One region of the Ferdinandcohnia sp. FSL W7-1320 genome, then DNA from elsewhere that is predicted to be linked to it. Evidence: riboswitches for the same ligand, from Rfam matches in the RefSeq annotation. Region 1 holds a riboswitch; each other region holds the start of a gene.
What was found. Region 1 has a riboswitch for S-adenosylmethionine ahead of NST91_RS11250 (carboxymuconolactone decarboxylase family protein). Riboswitches for the same ligand answer to the same signal wherever they lie in the genome.
Positions count from the first base shown of each region.

Region 1 (4,757 bases):
GCTCATTTGGAGAGGAGTTGAATAGTGGTGCAAAAAATAAGTGTTTCTCTTCGTGAACAGCCTTTTTATATAAATCGTTTTAGTGGATACCATCCGTCAATGGCAACACATCATCTGCACCAAGATTACGAAATTTATTATTTATCCAAAGGGGAACGGATTTACATTATTAATGGGGAAGAGTACCTAGTAAAGAATCAGCATCTCGTTTTTATTGATAAAAATGTGATCCATAAAACGGTCAAGAAAAGCAATCAAGTGTATGAGCGAATGGTTATAAACTTTAGGGAGTGCTTCTTGAGTTTAGGCGAACAACATATCGTGAAGCAGCTCTTTGAAAATGGACCGTACATTATATCGATTCCTCAAAATAAAAGAGAATTAATTAACACTATCATAATGAGGCTATTCGAGGAGTACCAAAAGAATCTAAAGGAAAGGGATATGTACCTTAGATCTTTGCTATCCCAATTATTAATTGAAAGTAATAGACTGATAGAGGATGCGTGTCCTTTAGAAAAGATGAAAGTTTCGGGACAACAAGATAACACTGGTAAAAATGAAATCGAAAAGATTATTACATTTATTAATAACAATTTTACAAGCGATATTTCACTTGGTGTTTTATCCTATCATTTTCATGTAAATGAGCAGTATATAAGTAGACTTTTTAAAAAATACACTGGATGCAGTTTTATTGAATACTTGAACGCAATCCGTATAAATGAAGCAAAAAGATACTTAATACATACAAGCTTGAAAGTGAATCAAATTGCAGGAAAAGTGGGTTATTCCAATCATGTTCATTTTTGGCGAGTGTTTAAGAGGAATACAGGCATGTCCCCGAATCAATTTAGGATTCTAAAAGCAGAACGATAATCATCTTTAATTTCTTGATTTTGTTGAGCTACTAAAAATAAAAGCGTCAATAAGTTGCATAAAATAATTAAAACTAACGATAATATGGAATTGGTGGTATTATACGATAAGATAGAAATTTCATAGTAGAGGTAGTTTATTTAATGTTACATTTTATTAATCGGTTTGAACAAGCTTTTCATTATTCACCTATAGGCATGGCCTTGTTTTCACTAGAAGGGCAGTGTATAAAAACAAATCCAGCACTATCAAAGATTACTGGCTATTTAGAAGAGGAACTATTATCTCTTACCTTTCAACAGATTACACACCCGGATGATTTAGAAGAAGATCTTAGATTTGTGCAAGAACTAATAAAAGGTAAAAAAAGTTCTTATGAAATGGAAAAGAGATACTTTCATAAAAATGGAAATATAGTATGGGTTTTTCTTTCCGTTTCGATTTTTCAACAAGACGATAAAACGTTCTACCTAATTGCTCAAATTCTTGATATAACTGATAAAAAGAATTTACAGCTTAGTTTACTTGAGAGTGAAGAAAGGTTTCGTAACCTCTTAAATTATTCACCGGACCCTATCTTGGTATTTGATGGAGAGATTATCTTATACGCGAATGAGTCTGCAGCTAAACTAGTTGACACGTTTGCTGAAGATATGATTGGGGAGTCAATTATGAGATTTATTGATCCTAGCATGCATGAACTGATTCAAACTCGGAGCCAAGAAATTATCGATCAAAATAAGCAACTTCTTGATTTAGATTTGAAAATACGCAGTAAAAATGGCCGTATTGTTGATGCAGTTATATCGGCGGTTCCAATCTCTTATATGGAAAAAAGGGCTATTTTAGTTAGTTATCGTAATATTACGGAACGAAAAAAAATGGAACAGGCATTGAAAGAAAGTGAGGACCGTTATCGACAATTAGTCGATTATTCCCCATTGGGTATTTTAGTCCATCAAAAAGGTGTTATCCAATATGCCAACCCTGCAGCTTTGCAATTATTAGGAATCACAGATGAAAAATTGATAGAAGGTATTCCAATATATGATATTATTCACCCGGATTTTCGACTTATCGTATCAAGAAGGATTAAGAATATTGAAGACAATGGCATTTATGAACCAACCTTATATGAAAAATTCGTACGCATAGATGGTCAGGAGATTGATGTTGAAGTAAGTGGAATCCCAACTAAATTAAACGGTGAATCAGCTGTCCAAGTCGTGTTCTGGGATGTGACCGAGAAAAAGAAGGAAGAGGACTTAATCAGGTACCGTGCCTACCATGATACCTTAACAGATTTACCTAACCGCCTTAAATTCCATTTAGATTTAATGGAAGAGATTGAAAAGGATTCATTGTTTACCATTATGTATTTAGATTTGCATGGTCTTAAATCGGTTAACGATGAGTTTGGTCATCAAGCTGGTGATATGGTACTAATCAAAGTAACAGCCCGATTAACTGGAGTCCTTGGTTCTGTAGGTCTTGTTTATCGTATAGGTGGAGATGAATTTGCAATCGTACTTCCTGGTCGAAAAAATGATGAAGAAATAAGTGTGACTGCAAACAGTATAGCGAGGGTTATCCAGCAGCCCATCTACGTTTCAAATTCGATTGCTGAAATTTCAACAAGTATTGGAGTTGTCTTCTATCCAGAACATGGAGTAGACATGGAGTTACTTTTGCGTCATGCTGATTTGGCCATGTACCACGCAAAGAAAACAAAAACCTTATATAAAATCTATGATAGATAACAAGGGGGAGTTTTTAATCTCTGTAGTTTATCATTTAGATTGTATCGAAAAACGACATGTATATGTCGTTTTTCTTTGCTCATTATCTATTAAGTTCCGTTAGATATATTTTCGGAATAATTTGATATTTTAGTTGACAACCTCATGTGACTTCATGTACGCTAATATTGTTAAATATTACAAAAATAAAATACGACATCTCTTATCGAGAGTCGGGGGAGGAACCTGGTCCAGTGAACCCGCAGCAACCGTTACAAAGAATGTAACTAGGTGCTAATTCCAGCAAGCATTTGCTTGAAAGATGAGTGTGGGATACATATTGCCTCTTCCTCATCGGAAGGGGCTTTTACATTTTATTCACTGGAAATAAGGATATTTGATTTTAAGGTGAGTAAATTAATGTGAAAAGTTGTATTTTATTTGGTGAAAAAATTGCTAAGGGAGAGATTTACGATGAGTTTGTACAAAAAGGAATATTTCGGAAGACTACCAGAATTGAAAAAATATGCACCTGAAGCATTTCAATCATTTATAAAGTTTGATAGCCAAGCACTAGCTGCAGGCAAGCTTTCCGTAAAGCAAAAGGAATTGATTGCGGTTGCAGTAGCCCATATTACAGGTTGTCCTTATTGCATTGATTTACATGTTGGGAATGCAAAGAAGAATGAGTCTTCTAGAGAAGAAGTAGCAGAGGCTATTTTTGTTGCAACAGCATTAAAGGCAGGTTCCGCTTTAGCACATGGTGTGAATGCACTCAATGCCTATGATGGAAATGGCGATGAAGATCTATATAAAGAGGCTTATTTTGCAAGACTAAAAGAATTTGCTGATTTAAATGGTGAGGCTTTTAAAGCATTTATTGATTTTGACACAAAATCTCTTAAGGCGAAAAACTTAACAGAAAAAGAGAAAGAGTTAATCGCGGTGGCGTGTGCGCACACAACAGGTTGCGCGTATTGCATTAACCTACATACGAAAAATGCCAAAAAAGCGGGTGCTGATTTAGAAGAAATCTCAGAAGCTATTTTCGTGGCAGTAGCATTAAAAGCAGGTTCTGCTTTGGCACACAGTGTAAATGCGCTTAATGCGTATGATGAGAAGTAATTAACCATATAAAACATAATCTTTTAATAGAAGGGGAACACAAACCTAACCAAAGGTCTGTGTTCTCTTTTTATTTTCCACCTATATTTTCATGATAGACTAGGATTTGCATCTCAAAATAATAAGAAAATCTTAAGATTTGCATGCAGTGTTTGTTAAGATTTGATTGATATCCTTTCCTTATAGTAAATTCTAAGGAGTTGATAGAAATGGTGAACACCACAAGTAGGAGTGAACGTTATGAATATATTGGTTTGTGACGATGATCAAGCCATCGTCGATGCGATTGGAATTTACTTAGAGAATGAAGGCTATACGGTTTGTAAAGCTTCTAATGGACTAGAAGCAATCGAGGTCATCAAAAGTCAGGAAATCCATCTTATTATCATGGATCTGATGATGCCCAAAATGGATGGAATGAGAGCAACTATGGAAATTCGGAAAGAAAACAATATTCCTTTAATCATGCTTTCTGCAAAATCAGAGGATCATGACAAAATATTAGGCCTAAATATTGGGGCAGATGATTACATGACGAAGCCTTTTAATCCGTTGGAACTTATTGCAAGAGTTAAATCCCAACTCAGAAGATATACAACTTTCGGTGGCCTTGATACGAGAACCAATATAGTTCAGACTGGGGGATTGATTATCGATGATGAAAGTAAAACGGTCACGGTCGATGGCGAGGAAGTCCATCTTACACCCGTGCAATATAAAATTGTAAGGCTTCTGACAGAAAACGCGGGAAGAGTATTTTCAATCGAGGAGATATATGAAAAGGTATGGAACGAACCCTCCTTTAACCCGGAAAATACCGTTACCGTTCATATACGAAAAATCAGAGAGAAAATCGAAATCAATCCGAAAGAACCAAAATATTTGAAGGTGGTGTGGGGTGTTGGATATAAAGTGGAAAAAATATAGCCACTCGATTATAACGAAAATCATTGTTTTTGTCATTGCGATCTTGTGTTTTACAGGAATAGCTCGAGCCGTTGTTGAAGTGGAGAT
Region 1 is NZ_JBBPAM010000001.1:2,229,585-2,234,341, forward strand. Features, by position in the region: gene NST91_RS11240 (AraC family transcriptional regulator) at 28-879, shown strand; gene NST91_RS11245 (PAS domain S-box protein) at 1,023-2,639, shown strand; SAM riboswitch class I at 2,839-2,947, shown strand; gene NST91_RS11250 (carboxymuconolactone decarboxylase family protein) at 3,093-3,743, shown strand; gene NST91_RS11255 (response regulator transcription factor) at 3,984-4,670, shown strand; gene NST91_RS11260 (HAMP domain-containing sensor histidine kinase) at 4,645-4,757, shown strand, end outside.

Region 2 (4,757 bases), 2.3 Mb from region 1:
ATAATGATATCGAATCGTGGATGTAATGTTGCATTTGTAAATGCGAGTAATCCCGCACCCAAACCTCCAGATGCACCGCTACCTGGTAGTGAGCGAACATTCAATCCTGTTGCATCTTCAATGACAGTTGCATAATTTTCTAGCGCTGTTGATAAGACCTCAACCTGCTCTGAAGTAGCGCCTTTTTGGGGACCAAATATTCGTGCTACTCCTTTTTCTCCGCATAATACGTTCTTCCAGTTGCATGCTACATCGATGGTGACATACTTTAATCGACTATCTATATTCGTGGTTCTGAGTGAGTCGACTTCCAATAAATCCTCGCCTCCCATGATATGGACGAGTTGTTGCTCCTTATTTAAAAACTGAACCCCCAACGCCTGTGCCATCCCTGCACCTCCATCAGAAGTACCTGAATCTCCACAGCCAATTAAGATATGATCGACACCGAAATCAAGTGCAGCCATTATTAATTCTCCAACTCCATAGGTCGTAGTTCTTAACGGATTTCGTTGATTACGAGGCACTAGCTTCAACCCAGCTACGGCTGCCATTTCAATCACAGCGATACGTCTACCACTCTCTTCATAAAAGCCAAAATAACTACTGATTTTCTTCCCGACTGGTCCAGTTACCTTTTTATAAATTAAATCTCCACCTTTAATGCTAATAATAGTCTTTACAAATCCTTCCCCACCATCAACCATGGGGATTACTACAGGATCAATTGACGTATCAAAGCGCCTCACACCCCGTTCCATTGCCAAAGCAACTTCCTCTGCATCTAAACATTCCTTAAAACCCGAAGGCACAATAACAATCTTCATCTCAAAATCCTCCTATAAAACGTTGTTACCTAGTAATCTACAGTACAAAAATTAAAAGAGAATGAGAGAATTATGAGAAATCATTGAGCGACACAAATTTCGCGCCATACCAGGGACACAGGGACAGGTCCCGCGTCCCACTGTTTAAACCAGGTAATAGAAACATATGTTATTCCAAACGCGATTCAAGAACTACAAAGCAACTGAGAAAAAAGAAAGAAATAGTAATTCTTTGCTGAAGCTCATAATTGGCCTTCCGAGTGCTTGGAAGGTTTTTTATATGGCTGAATCTATGGATGGTTATGTACGATATATTGAGATATTTGTCCTAAATCCTTTAAACTCCGTCCGTTAAATCGCAAGTTTACTCCTATATCTACAAAACTTAGTCCTATATCGTAGAGACAACCTTTTCCGTTAGTTGATTGCCTACTTGGTTTATTATATCTATCATCATCAAGCATCATATAGGACATTGTTTGTGAGGGGATTCGACCTAGTGATTCCTATCACTAAAATTTTTGAGCAATTATCGTATGCTATAGGAAGGTGACATATGACTGGTGAAGGGGTGAAGTTGAATGTTGATAGAGGATCAAAATGTGAAGCTACTTAGTCCTCCGCTGCAAAAATTAAAGGATGAGCACGAGTCATTGAGGGCAATGATGAATCGTTTCTATGAGATCACGGAAGAAATAGAATACGAATCTGGTCCCAGAGTGCTTGAACTGTTTTCAGAATTATACAAGCAGATTTCATCATTTAATATTGAGCTTAATGCACATTCAAAACGTGAGGATGAAGGACTGTTCCCAATGATGGACCGTCGTCTTGGTGATAAAGACCAAACCATCGGTACAATGGAATATGAGCATCGTAAAGCGGAAAAGCATTTACGAGATTTCCTTGATGAGGCTGCTCTAGTGGGAAAGGATATGGATGAATATGATGCACAAACTATTACAGTTTACGCAGTCCAAGCGTACGCAACCTTAACACAGCACTTCGCGAAGGAAGAAAATATGCTTTTTCCATTGGCTGAGAGAATATTGTCCACTGAAGAAAAAGCTGAGCTCGAACGATTACTGTGAAATTAATAAAATATCATAAACGGCGACCGCGAATTATATAATGATTCGAGGTCTTTTTTTGTGGGTTTACACCAAATGGTATAATGCAGGTTTTTCCTGTGATTTCCAAAAGTCATGCAATAAGCAGCATTTATATTATGGATATTACCAGTTCTATCCAAAAATCATAAGAAAAAAAGCGTTTATGATATTTGTTTTTCAAAAAGTACCCAAAAGTCATATCAAAAGGAGCAATTTTAAATCAACTTTTTCCAAGTATATACAAAAGTCCTAGCATAAACATTTTTTAAAGGTGTATAAACAGCCTAATCCTTAGAAGAACGATAAACACTATGACAAAATAACTAAAATTTCTACCTTTTAAAAATTTTCACTGAAATCGATTGACAGAAACAAAAATTCCGTGTAATTTATATATCAACAACTAAATTACCATTTTATTCTTATCCAGAGAGGTGGAGGGACTGGCCCATCGAAGCCTCGGCAACAGACAATTGTACTGTGCCAATTCCAGCAAGCGTAAAGCTTGAAAGATAAGAAGAGCGTATGAAAATAATCACGTATGCCCTCTTCTTATTAGAAGAGGGCTTTTTTATTTTTATCAGTAAAAGTCATACTTCTACTGATAAAAATAAAGCCTCCGGCGGATGCCACGATTTTTCAAAGGAAGTTTTCGAGCAGTAAGATCAAAGACTAAGAACGCCACGTCTTGTGGCAACGTTTTTATGACCCACTTCCTTTGGGCCTAAAATCTGGCGCAAATACGCCAAGGCGCATTTGATTTTTTAGCCGCAGAACTGATTGCCATACTGGTCAACCAATGGCAATGAATCATATACATCTTGAACAAGGGGGAGTTGTATGGCGCAGCTTGATGAATCAAAGGTAAAGCATATTTTATCTACCTTGGAGAAATTGGATTTTGGATCTATTGTGATCACGGTTCACAATGGGGAAATTACCCAAATCGATGCAACAGAAAAGAAGCGTTTTTCCTTGCAAAAATCCACATCAACCCAAACTAAAACTAAGTAAATAACGTGCCGATTAGACGACTAAAGGCATCTTTATTTTCAAAGCGTCCAAAAAAGACGCTTTAGATAAAGATGCCTTTTTTATTCGTTTTTTTCTTGGAAAAGAGGGGATTCTTTACAAATAATCCGAAGTTAAACTCATTTAAATAAAAAAAAGACACAAGCGAAAGGATGATTAAAATGGGTGAAATCGTAATTTTATCAGGAAGTCCGTCTGAGAGTTCTAGAACGGATTTAGTCCTACAGTATGTTGGAAAAAAGCTGAAACAAGAGGGTTTCTCGGTCACATATGTATCTGTTAGAGATATTCCATTTGAGGACATTTTTAATCTGAGGTTTGATAGTCCTGCACTTAAGGATCTGACTTTACTCCTTCAAGGTGCTGAGGGAGTGATTGTAGGATCGCCCGTATACAAGGCAGCCTACACTGGGATTTTGAAGGCAGTACTAGATTTGCTTCCCCAAGATGTGCTGTCGCAGAAAACAGTATTACCAATCATGACAGGTGGAAGCCCAGCCCACTTACTTGCGATTGAGTTCAGCCTCAAACCATTATTGGCTGCATTAAAGGGGCAAAGCCAACAAGGAGTGTACTTCCAAGATTGCCAAATCGATAAAACACAAGTAGTCAACCCAATAACGGACGAGAATGTGTTAGTGAGATTGAAAAAAGAGCTTTATTACTTTATTGAAACAGTAAATAAGAAAAAAGACTTTGCCTTGAAAAATTAATGGAAGAGGAGTTAATGAAAATGACGAAGAAAAGAATTTATTTAAATGCGTTTGATATGAATTGTGTGGGACATCAATCCCCAGGTCTATGGACACATCCAGAGGATCAATCCCATCGTTATAAAGACAGCGAGTATTGGATTGAACTCGCGAAGCTTTTAGAAAAGGGTAGATTCGATGCTATATTTCTAGCAGATGTACTAGGGCCATACGATGTGTATCAAGGTTCAAGAGATGCTGCAATCCGCCAAGGTACACAAACACCTGTCAATGATCCATCCCTTGTTGTACCGTTAATGTCAGCGGTGACGAAACATTTAGGATTTGGGGTTACTGCATCTGTTACTCATGAGCATCCATATACATTTGCTCGCAGGATGTCGACGCTCGATCATATTACAAAAGGGCGTGTAGGCTGGAATATTGTAACTTCATATTTAAAAAGTGCCGCTGTGAATATGGGCTTGGAAGATCAGATTAAACACGATGAGCGCTATGATATTGCCGATGAATACTTAGAAGTCTGCTATAAATTATGGGAAGGAAGTTGGGAGGATGATGCAGTTTTACTAGACAAACAGAATCGAATTTTTGCAGATCCAAGTAAGGTTCACGATATCAATCATGAAGGTAAGTATTATAAGGTTCCAGGTGCTCACCTTTGCGAACCTTCTCCACAACGAACACCAGTCCTTTACCAAGCCGGAACTTCTAGTAAGGGGCGGGCTTTTGCTGGTAAACATGCGGAATTAATTTTTATTGGGGCACCGACTAAAAATGCAGCTAAGCATTCCGTCAAGAAACTACGTGAAGAAGCAATCAAGGCTGGCAGAGCACCAGATGAAATAAAAATACTTGCTTGTATTACTCCAATCGTTGGTCAAACAGCAGAAGAAGCACAAGATAAATACAATGAGTATCAAAAACACGTAAGCTATGAAGGGGCATTAGCACTTCTAGGTGGCTGGACTGGAATCGACTTTTCAGAGTATAGTCCAGATGAAAATTTAAAGTATGTGAAAAATGATGCGATTCAATCGACCGTTGAGAACTTTACAAAAATCGATTCTGAT
Region 2 is NZ_JBBPAM010000001.1:4,491,894-4,496,650, reverse strand. Features, by position in the region: gene NST91_RS21895 (glycerate kinase family protein) at 1-827, opposite strand, end outside; gene NST91_RS21890 (hemerythrin domain-containing protein) at 1,409-1,918, shown strand; SAM riboswitch class I at 2,359-2,458, shown strand; gene NST91_RS21885 (DUF2292 domain-containing protein) at 2,780-2,953, shown strand; gene ssuE (NADPH-dependent FMN reductase) at 3,133-3,684, shown strand; gene NST91_RS21875 (LLM class flavin-dependent oxidoreductase) at 3,705-4,757, shown strand, end outside.
Region 2: linked by a shared signal. The riboswitch ahead of NST91_RS21885 (DUF2292 domain-containing protein) and the one ahead of NST91_RS11250 (carboxymuconolactone decarboxylase family protein) in region 1 are both predicted to bind S-adenosylmethionine.

Region 3 (4,757 bases), 2.2 Mb from region 1:
TATAAGGACGGTCCAGCCTGTAAGTTTGGAAGTTTCCTTTGTTACAATATAGTCGCCTTCGTCGAGTTGAACAGTACCCTTAGGACTTGAAAGAATTTTTGAGATATCTCCATTGTAATTTTGAACAATTGGCTGATCGTTTTCGTCCAAAAGAATGGAGTATTGGTTGTTTGATACTGGAAATTGAAAATGGTCACGGTTTATACTTATTAAAAGGTAACCGCCATGTACAAATCTGCGCTCGATTAAACTAATCCTACGTATGGCTAGGAAATTGTTTTTATCTTGCGGGTCATCTCCTATCCAAACCATTCCACCCTTTGCAAGCCTAGCTTTTTCAATCCATTTCTTCTCTATCCGATTTTTTAATAAGTCTTCATCTAGGGGAATAACACGTTGTTGTTCCCCAGAAAAGATTTGAAATGAAAAGATGCCATCTGTATTCCCCATAATACGGTTTACATGTCCCATTAATTGTTGACGTTCCTGGAAGGAGATTTCTTTTCCATCAAACATTTTTGTTAGGGCTTTTTGAACGCCCTCGTCCGTAATGACGAGCTTTGACGACATATTAATTTGTTCGTATAAAGATTCCATTCTACCGTTTGCCTCAATCGCAACCTGGCGGATTTGTTTTTCTGCATTGCTTTTTAAAAGAGTAGAGACCTGTCTTAATGTTAATAGACCTACAATCAAAAGAACGATAATCATGACAAATAAGAAGATAAATAAGATCTGATTTCGTAATGTGTTCCATTTTTTAAATTTTTTGATCATGGGCTTTCGCCTTTCTATTTTGTCATTAGTTTAATAATCTTGTATATTTGTAACCGTTATCATCGAGAGGGATGTTAAAGTTTTAAAACACAGGAACTAAGAACTAGTGCCATTTTATCATTTGTTAAGGGAATTGAAAATGCTTGTTTATCGGTTAGACTAAGTTATGGTGGAACCTTGCTCTAGTGCTCTATAGTTGTTTTAAATAAATATATGAAACAATAAAAAAATTTTTTATCATCTATAAAAAAACCATTGACTAAATTATCTAAAATGTTTAACATTACAACTAAAGTTAAATAATGCAATTCTTCTTATCAAGAGAGGTGGAGGGACTGACCCTACGAAGCCTCGGCAACCAGCATTTGAATGCCCGGTGCCAAGTTCAGAGGAGTATTTTTATTCCGGAGATGAGAAGGTGGACGAATGCAAATATTATTATTGTAAATTCTTGCGCCCCTTCTGGTCTTTCAGAAGGGGTTTTTATTTTAGGCTATTTTCGTAAACTTTGTTGCTTTTTGATCCGAATATGCAAGGGATATATTATTGTCCAATTAATTATTTCAGTGGATGGTACGGGATCCTCGAAAATGCTTGCATTTTCTTCGTGCGGTGTAGTTTCGAGGAAGCAATTCAAGGTCCCGCGGGAATAGCGATCCAGGTGAGACCCCGCAGTGACATAGCGACTTGTCCAGTTGCAGCGGCTAGAAACTCGAGAAATTTCAACTCCTCCTTCAGAGGCAAAATACGCCTCTTTGTCGGAGTCTCCGACGCACACGACGTGGCGCTTTAGTCGGCCAATTTTCTCGTTTCTGTGCAAGCCGCCTCCACATTTCGTTGAGGAGGCTTGCGGATCGTCCGCGGAAAGCGAGTACCAGGAGCGGTAATCACCCTACATATAAAAGCAACAATCTTTTAGAAAAGAGCCTTATTTTAAAGTGGAAGAAGGAGAACTTTTCAACAGTTAATTTAAATAGAAAAAATCTTGGCAATAGATATATTTTTCTAAAAAATATATTGACTGAAAAAATAAAGTATTCTATAATACTTTATATTAATGAAGGATTAAAGCGTTAATACGTCATTTTAATAAAATTCTTATCCAGAGAGACTGAGGGAACAGGCCCGATGAAGTCCAGCAACCTTCAAGTGAAAACTTGAAAAGGTGCTAATTCCTGCAGATGTGTGTACATCTGAAAGATAAGTTGAGGCCCCCTCTTCTTATTTTGAGGGGGCTTTTTATTTACATAAAATAAAAACTTATCTAGCAAACTTGCAGAAAATTGAACTTGGAGGTTTAAACAATGACAAAACAATATGAAACTTATGATGATGAAACGATACTTTTACATGGTGGTCAATCCCCAGATCCTACAACTGGTTCACGTGCAGTACCAATATATCAAACGAGTTCTTTCGTCTTTCATAATACAGATCATGCTCAAAGTCTATTTAGTCTTGATGAGTCAGGTAATATTTATTCTAGAATCGGTAACCCGACTGTTGATGTGCTTGAGAAACGAATCGCGTTGTTGGAGGATGGTGTCGCAGCTGTAGCAACATCTTCAGGAATGGCCGCAATTGCTCTATCCATTATGAACGTCGCACAAGCAGGAGACGAAATTGTAGCAGCTTCCAACTTATATGGCGGAACTTACAATCTTTTCGCTGTTACGCTTCCGAAATATGGAATCAAGACTCATTTCGTTGATCCAACAGATCCTGAGAATTTTAGAAAAGCTATAACACCTAAAACAAAGGCCGTATTTGCAGAAACGATTGGAAACCCAAGCTTGCATGTTTTAGATATTGAAGCAGTATCAGCGATTGCACATGAAAATGGAGTACCACTCATTATAGATAATACATTTGCTTCTCCATATGTTTGTAAACCAATCCAATATGGTGCTGATATAGTGGTTCACTCCGCAACAAAGTGGATAGGTGGACATGGAACGACAATTGGTGGGTTAGTCGTTGATGGAGGCCGTTTTAATTGGAACAGTGAAAAGTTCCCAGGCTTTACAGAGCCAGATCAAAGTTATAACGGAATTAAGTATGCAAATGAATTTGGAACTTTAGCATTTAGTACCAAACTTAGAGTTCAGCTTTTAAGAGATTTTGGTTCTTCATTAAGCCCACATAGTGCGTTCCTATTGATACAGGGTCTTGAAACATTACACCTAAGAATCGAAAAACATAATGAAAATGCACTGAAAGTCGCAAAATTCTTAAATGACCATCCTGCGGTTGATTGGGTTTCATACCCTGGTCTTGAAGAGCATCCAGCACATGAACTAGCTACTAAATATTTGCGTTCGGGATATGGCTCAATCGTAAACTTTGGCATTAAGGGTGGAAGAGAAACCGGTAAGAAAGTAATTAATAACATTGCACTATGGTCACATGTAGCAAATGTTGGAGATGCCAAGTCACTTATTATTCACCCGGCATCAACAACTCATCAGCAATTAAGTGCGGAAGAGTTAGTAAAAACTGGAGTAAGTGAAGAATTAATCCGATTATCAGTTGGTATTGAATCATACCGTGATTTAGTTAATGACTTGGACCAGGCTTTTTATGAAGCGACAGGCATTTCATCAAAAGGGGAGCAAAAAGGAGAAACAGCGGTTAATGATGAGGGAGTCATACGCTGGGCACTTCAATCAACATTTATTCGTGAAGAAGTTGAAGGGAAAGAAGTTCAGCGTGCAAAAACAATTGCCGTTGTTGGTCTAAGTGGTAATCCAGCTCGCCCAAGCTACAGACTTGCACGAAAAATGCAGCGTCTCGGTTATAAAATTATCCCGGTTAATCCAAGGGAAACAGAGGTACTCGGTGAACAGGCATATCCAGATTTAACATCTATTCCGGTAAAGGTAGATATCGTTCAAGTATTCCGTAGTCCTGAGGCAGCAATTGGAGTTGCAGCTGAAGCAGCAAAGATTCAACCAAAAGTATTCTGGTTACAAGAAGGTGTTATTTCCCCAAGGGCAGTGGAAGTTGCGAAAGAGGCAGGACTTGAGGTAGTACAAAACAGATGTACCTATAAGGAGGCACAACGTCTCAGAGGTGCTATTGTTACGTATGCTTGTGAAATATAATTGTGAAGATTTCCCCTACCTCTATAGGTAGGGGATGATTGTAAAGAGAAACTATTAAAATATGAACTAAGGGATGGGTGTGTGCTTAGAATAATGCTTCTCTTAGTATGAGGGAGGAATAGATAATGACAACACAACACAGTTTACTAGAATCCAAGGTTCTATGGGAGCCGAGTGAAACTTGGGTCTCACAGTCGAATTTGGTGAAGTTTTCACAAGAGGTCGGTTTTCCACTCCTACCCTATGAACGTTTTCATCGCTGGTCAGTCGCTCAACCTGAATCATTCTGGTCAGCGGTATGGGACTTTGCAAAAGTTATTGGAGATAAAGGAGAAAGAGTCGTAGTTCCTCCAAGCGATGGTGGAATGCTAGGTACACAATGGTTTCCTGATTCTAGATTAAATTTTGCAGAAAATATTTTACGTGGTGACGATCAGCAAACCGCAGTTATTGAATCAGATGAAAACGGCGTCTCTCAAACAATCACAATGGGAGAATTGCGTAATAGGGTGGCACGTGCCCAGTCTGGGTTAAAGAGTTTGGGAGTAAGTGCTGGTGATCGTGTTGCTGGAGTTGTAACAAATAGAATTGAAGCATTCGTAGCCTTATTGGCAACCACTTCATTAGGTGCTGTTTGGACATCATGCTCTCCTGACTTTGGTCCAAAGGGGATTATCGATCGGATTGGGCAAGTTCATCCAAAAGTATTAATTGCAACTTTGGATTATCAATATAACGGAAAGTCTTATGATATTCGAGATAACATCTCCGCTGTAAGTGAGGTACTGAACGATGTTTCCGCTATTGTGACTTTATCTGAGAGTGCAGATATATCGATTAATCAAGAAACGAAAGTGATGAGCTGGCAAGAGCTAT
Region 3 is NZ_JBBPAM010000001.1:4,458,591-4,463,347, reverse strand. Features, by position in the region: gene NST91_RS21740 (cache domain-containing sensor histidine kinase) at 1-777, opposite strand, end outside; SAM riboswitch class I at 1,089-1,194, shown strand; SAM riboswitch class I at 1,873-1,984, shown strand; gene NST91_RS21735 (PLP-dependent aspartate aminotransferase family protein) at 2,082-3,881, shown strand; gene NST91_RS21730 (acetoacetate--CoA ligase) at 4,007-4,757, shown strand, end outside.
Region 3: linked by a shared signal. The riboswitch ahead of NST91_RS21735 (PLP-dependent aspartate aminotransferase family protein) and the one ahead of NST91_RS11250 (carboxymuconolactone decarboxylase family protein) in region 1 are both predicted to bind S-adenosylmethionine.

Region 4 (4,757 bases), 960 kb from region 1:
CAGCATTTGGTCCTAGCATGGAACCCATCATAATTTTCGTGAAAGGTATCAATAGGACAATCAGGATGATGAATGGTATGGAACGAAAAATATTAACAAATGCAGATACAATCCGATTCACCACTGTATTTTCCCATGCATTTCCTTTATCTGTTAAAAAGAGAACTAAACCTAAAAATAAACCAATTATAAAAGTAGCAAGCACGGAGATTGAGGTCATGTATAAAGTCTCTAAAGTTGCTTCCCAAAGATTCCCCCAATTGAGTGCTTGATAATCATTAACTTGTTTTTCCCATTTAAGTAATTCTTGAAATTGTTCAAGCATTTTCAATCACCTCAGCTTCTACTCGTTGTTGTCGAATAAATTCGATGGCTGAAGTGACTTCATTAGCATCACCATCAAGATGTATAAATAATGTTCCATAAGATCCATTTTGGGTTTGTGAAATTTTCCCTTGTAAAATATTCACTTCCACCTTAAAATCTCGGATTAATCTTGTAATTAATGGCATTTCAGCATCTTCACCAACAAAGCTAAGCTGAACCATTTTTCCATTTGGATAACGATCTAATAAATTCTCAACCGTTTCTTTTGTTTCTTCAGGCTCTGTCACTTGCTGAACGAAGCGTTTTGTAATGTTGGCTTGAGGCTTTTTAAATACATCAAGCACTCTTCCCTGTTCAACAAACTTCCCATTTTCCATTACTGCAACTCGATGACAGATTTTACGAATCACATGCATTTCATGGGTAATTAATACGATTGTTAACCCTAAACGCTCATTAATATCAACTAGCAAGTCCAAAATAGAGTCAGTTGTTTGAGGGTCTAATGCAGATGTTGCTTCATCACATAGTAAAACCTTCGGATTATTGGCAAGTGCTCTTGCAATTCCAACCCTTTGCTTTTGACCACCACTTAGCTGTGATGGGTAAGCATCTTCTCTTCCTTCCAGTCCTACAAGCTTAATAAGCTCATTTACCCGTTCTTCTCTTTTAGTTCTTGGCACCTTTGCAATCTCCAGGGGAAAGGAGATATTTTCCCTAACTGTTCGCGACCATAGTAGGTTAAAGTGCTGAAAGATCATACTTATTTCTTTACGAGCATCACGTAATGCTTTTCCTTTAATGGACGTGATATTATGACCAGCAACAGAAATATTCCCTTCTGTTGGAGTTTCAAGCCCATTCAATAAACGGATGAGTGAACTTTTACCCGCGCCACTGTATCCAATGATTCCGAAAATTTCACCTTCATTTATCTGAAGGTCAATATTGTTAACTGCTGTTACAGAATTTGTATTTGTTTGATAAATCTTTTTAACATTTTTTAGTGTTATCACGTTGTCACACCTTCTATTCAGAGAAAACTATGTTTAGTGTATGCGATAATGTAAATAAATAAAGATAATAATTATTCAAATATGCCACGCATATAAAAATAAATGCCTTTCTGCAAAAACGAGCAGAAAGGCACAATTTTGTGATTCCTTCCTCTCATCTTCCAAAGCCCAAAGCTTTGTGTGAATTGGCACCTTTTCAACAGACGTTGACGGTTGCTGGGTTTCATCGGGCACATCCCTCCACCACTCTAAATAAGAGTTATCAGATTTATTTAATTTTTATTATCATACTAAAACAACACGAGAGTAATCTTATCATCTCTATATAAGGGTGTCAACGAAAATATTGTGAACAATTTTTCAGTTATGCAGTCGGCACTGATAAGGCTGAACTGGTTCCATTTGCAGCTTTAATGGCTTGCTCTAAATCTTCTAAAATATCTTCCACATTTTCAATACCAACAGATAAGCGGACTAAGTCCTCTGATACACCAGATGCCTTTAAGTCTTCTGGGCTCAATTGTTGGTGTGTAGTACTAGCAGGGTGAATAATTAAGCTTTTTGCATCTCCTACATTTGCAACATGTGACCAAAGCTCAACACTATTGATTAGCTTTTCGCCAGCTTCTCTTCCACCTTTAATACCGAATACAATTACCGCTCCTGCACCTTTTGGTAAATATTTATCAGCTAGTTGTTTATTTGGATGGTCCTCTTCACCTGGATACAACACCCATTCAACCCCAGGGTGATTTTTAAGATAAGAAACAACTTTTTTCGTATTCGCAATATGCTCCTTCATTCGAACATGCAATGTTTCTAAACCTAAATTGAATTGGAATGAATTATATGGACTAATAGCTGGACCTAAATCACGTAGTAGTTGAACTCTTGCTTTAATTATAAAGGCTACTGGTCCCAATGCTTCCGCAAAGACTAAATCATGATAACTAGGATCTGGAGTTGTAAATCCAGGGAACTTTGGTGAATTCCAATCGAATTTACCTCCGTCTACTATAATTCCACCCATGGTTGTTCCATTACCTAGTAACCATTTTGTAGCTGAATGGATAACAATGTCTGCTCCATGCTCAATTGGTCTACATAAATATGGTGTTGCAAAAGTATTGTCAACAATTAGTGGAATACCTGCTTCATGAGCAATGTTAGCAACTGCCTCAATATCTAGTATATCTAAGCTAGGGTTTCCGATTGTTTCAGCAAAGATTGCTTTTGTATTTGGTGTTATTGCTTGACGGAAATTTTCAGGATTTTTTGGATCTACTAAATGCGTTTTAATTCCATATTTAGGTAGAGTATTAGCAAATAGATTATACGTTCCACCGTATAAAGTAGAAGCAGATACAATCTCATCTCCTGCTCCCGCAATGTTAAGGATTGAAGTCGTAATGGCTGCCATTCCGCTAGCAACTGCTAATGCACCTACTCCACCTTCTAATTGAGCTACTCTTTCTTCAAAAACAGTAGTAGTTGGGTTGTGGATTCGAGTATAAATATAACCGTTTTCCTTTAATCCAAAGAGATTTGCTGCATGTTCAGTAGTATTAAATTTGAACGCATTTGATTGGTAGATAGGAACTGCTCTAGCACCGGTTACTGGATCTGCCTCAAGACCCCCATGTATTGCAATCGTTTCTGGTCTGAAATTTTTTTGTTTTTCACTCATATTAATCTCTCCCTCTTTGATTAAATAAAAAAACCTCTTCGATAAGAAGAGGTTGTATGTATGGTCTCTCTTCTTATCTTTCAGGCAAAAAAAGCCTGCTGGATTTAGCACCGTGTAAATACCGGTTGCCGGGTTTCATAGGGCCATTCCCTCCACCACTCTTGATAAGATAAACTATTAAGTTTTTACTTTTATGATTAATTTGATGTTAACCCTTTTTCATTCACAAGTCAATGAAAATATTTTGAAAAAACAAGATATTCCAAATTACTTGTATTTTTTGTGAAAATCGACAACACTAATTAAACATTCATGTTAATGCTACAAAATTCGTCCATTTTTCCCGGGAAATACGACATATTAAGATATTTTCGCGATTTGTTTTTCCTCTTTCTGAAAGGATTTCCCAGTAAAAACAAATAGGAAATAGAGAGAACCTATTAAATATAAGACAGATGTAATTGTAAAAACATAAGCATAGCCCCAATAAGCACCATACAGCATCACAATCGAGGTTGATATTGGCCCCATTAAAGCCCAGCCTAATGAAAATACCATTTGGTTAACAGAGTTGGCCAGTCCTTTCATAGAATCATCAACCCGCCCCATAACAAGAGATGCTTGGATCGGGTTTCCTGCATTCATTAAGGCTTGTCTAAATAAAAAGCCAATGGCCGCTATGTAAAGATTTTCGGTATACCCTGTCAGCAAGAGGAAAGGCAATGATGATAGTTGTAGATAAACAACTGCTCGAACTTCTCCTACCTTACTAACAATGGCTGGTCCAATAATCATCGCGATCGCTGTTGCTGCTTGTCCCAATGATAAAATGAGACCAATTACTGTATTACTTGCTAAAAACCGGTCAGCAAAATACAAATTTAGGTAAGGAATAACTAATCCTGATCCAAACCCTATGATCATTTGAGCAAATGCAAACATCGCAATTAACTTTATTTGTGATTTATTTGTTCGCAGCTTCTGCCTAAATGACGCCACTGTTTTAATCTCAGGTTGTTTCCTTGGCTGTTCATTCATTTTAAGTATCGGTAAAATACCAGCCATATAAATGATAGTTGCAATTAATAATGTGATTCTTACACTCCAAAGTCCACTCAAATGAAAGATAAATTGAAAGGCATCAGAAAATGCCCCTCCCGCAATATTTCCTACTACTTGTGCGGCCATCATGATTGCTGAATGAAAACTAAAAAGGTGAACCCTTTGTGAAGATGTGGAGTTTTCCGCTAACCACGGGATTCCAGATACTTGAATAAATGCAGTCGACACCCCTGTAATAAATGCAGTTCCAATCAGTAACTGATCAATTTCTAGTATACTTCTAGCAAAAAAGGCGAATGTAGAAATCGCAACTCCAAGAACCATCACTTTCTTTCTGCCAAATTTATCACTCATAAGCCCTGCGGGTACGAGAATTAAGGCAGATGCTAAAGCAGTCATTGCAATAATTGTTCCGTTCGTTTGCTCGGAGTAACCTAGCTCTCTTACATAAAAGTTATACATGATTGTGTACATACCCATGCCTAATTGTGTAAAAACAGTTGCTAGGATAAATCGTTTGATGTTTTGATTGTATGCTTTATATTGCGTTTTCCATCCGGTGACAATGCTCATATGTGCTCCTATAATTATGTGATAAATATGATATTTCGACTCCCTAAATATCATACAACTTTTTAGACAAATTGCAATATACCGAATACAAA
Region 4 is NZ_JBBPAM010000001.1:1,269,345-1,274,101, reverse strand. Features, by position in the region: gene NST91_RS06395 (methionine ABC transporter permease) at 1-220, opposite strand, end outside; gene NST91_RS06390 (methionine ABC transporter ATP-binding protein) at 318-1,343, opposite strand; SAM riboswitch class I at 1,495-1,602, opposite strand; gene NST91_RS06385 (O-acetylhomoserine aminocarboxypropyltransferase/cysteine synthase family protein) at 1,708-3,030, opposite strand; SAM riboswitch class I at 3,101-3,201, opposite strand; gene NST91_RS06380 (MFS transporter) at 3,391-4,757, opposite strand, start outside.
Region 4: linked by a shared signal. The riboswitch ahead of NST91_RS06385 (O-acetylhomoserine aminocarboxypropyltransferase/cysteine synthase family protein) and the one ahead of NST91_RS11250 (carboxymuconolactone decarboxylase family protein) in region 1 are both predicted to bind S-adenosylmethionine.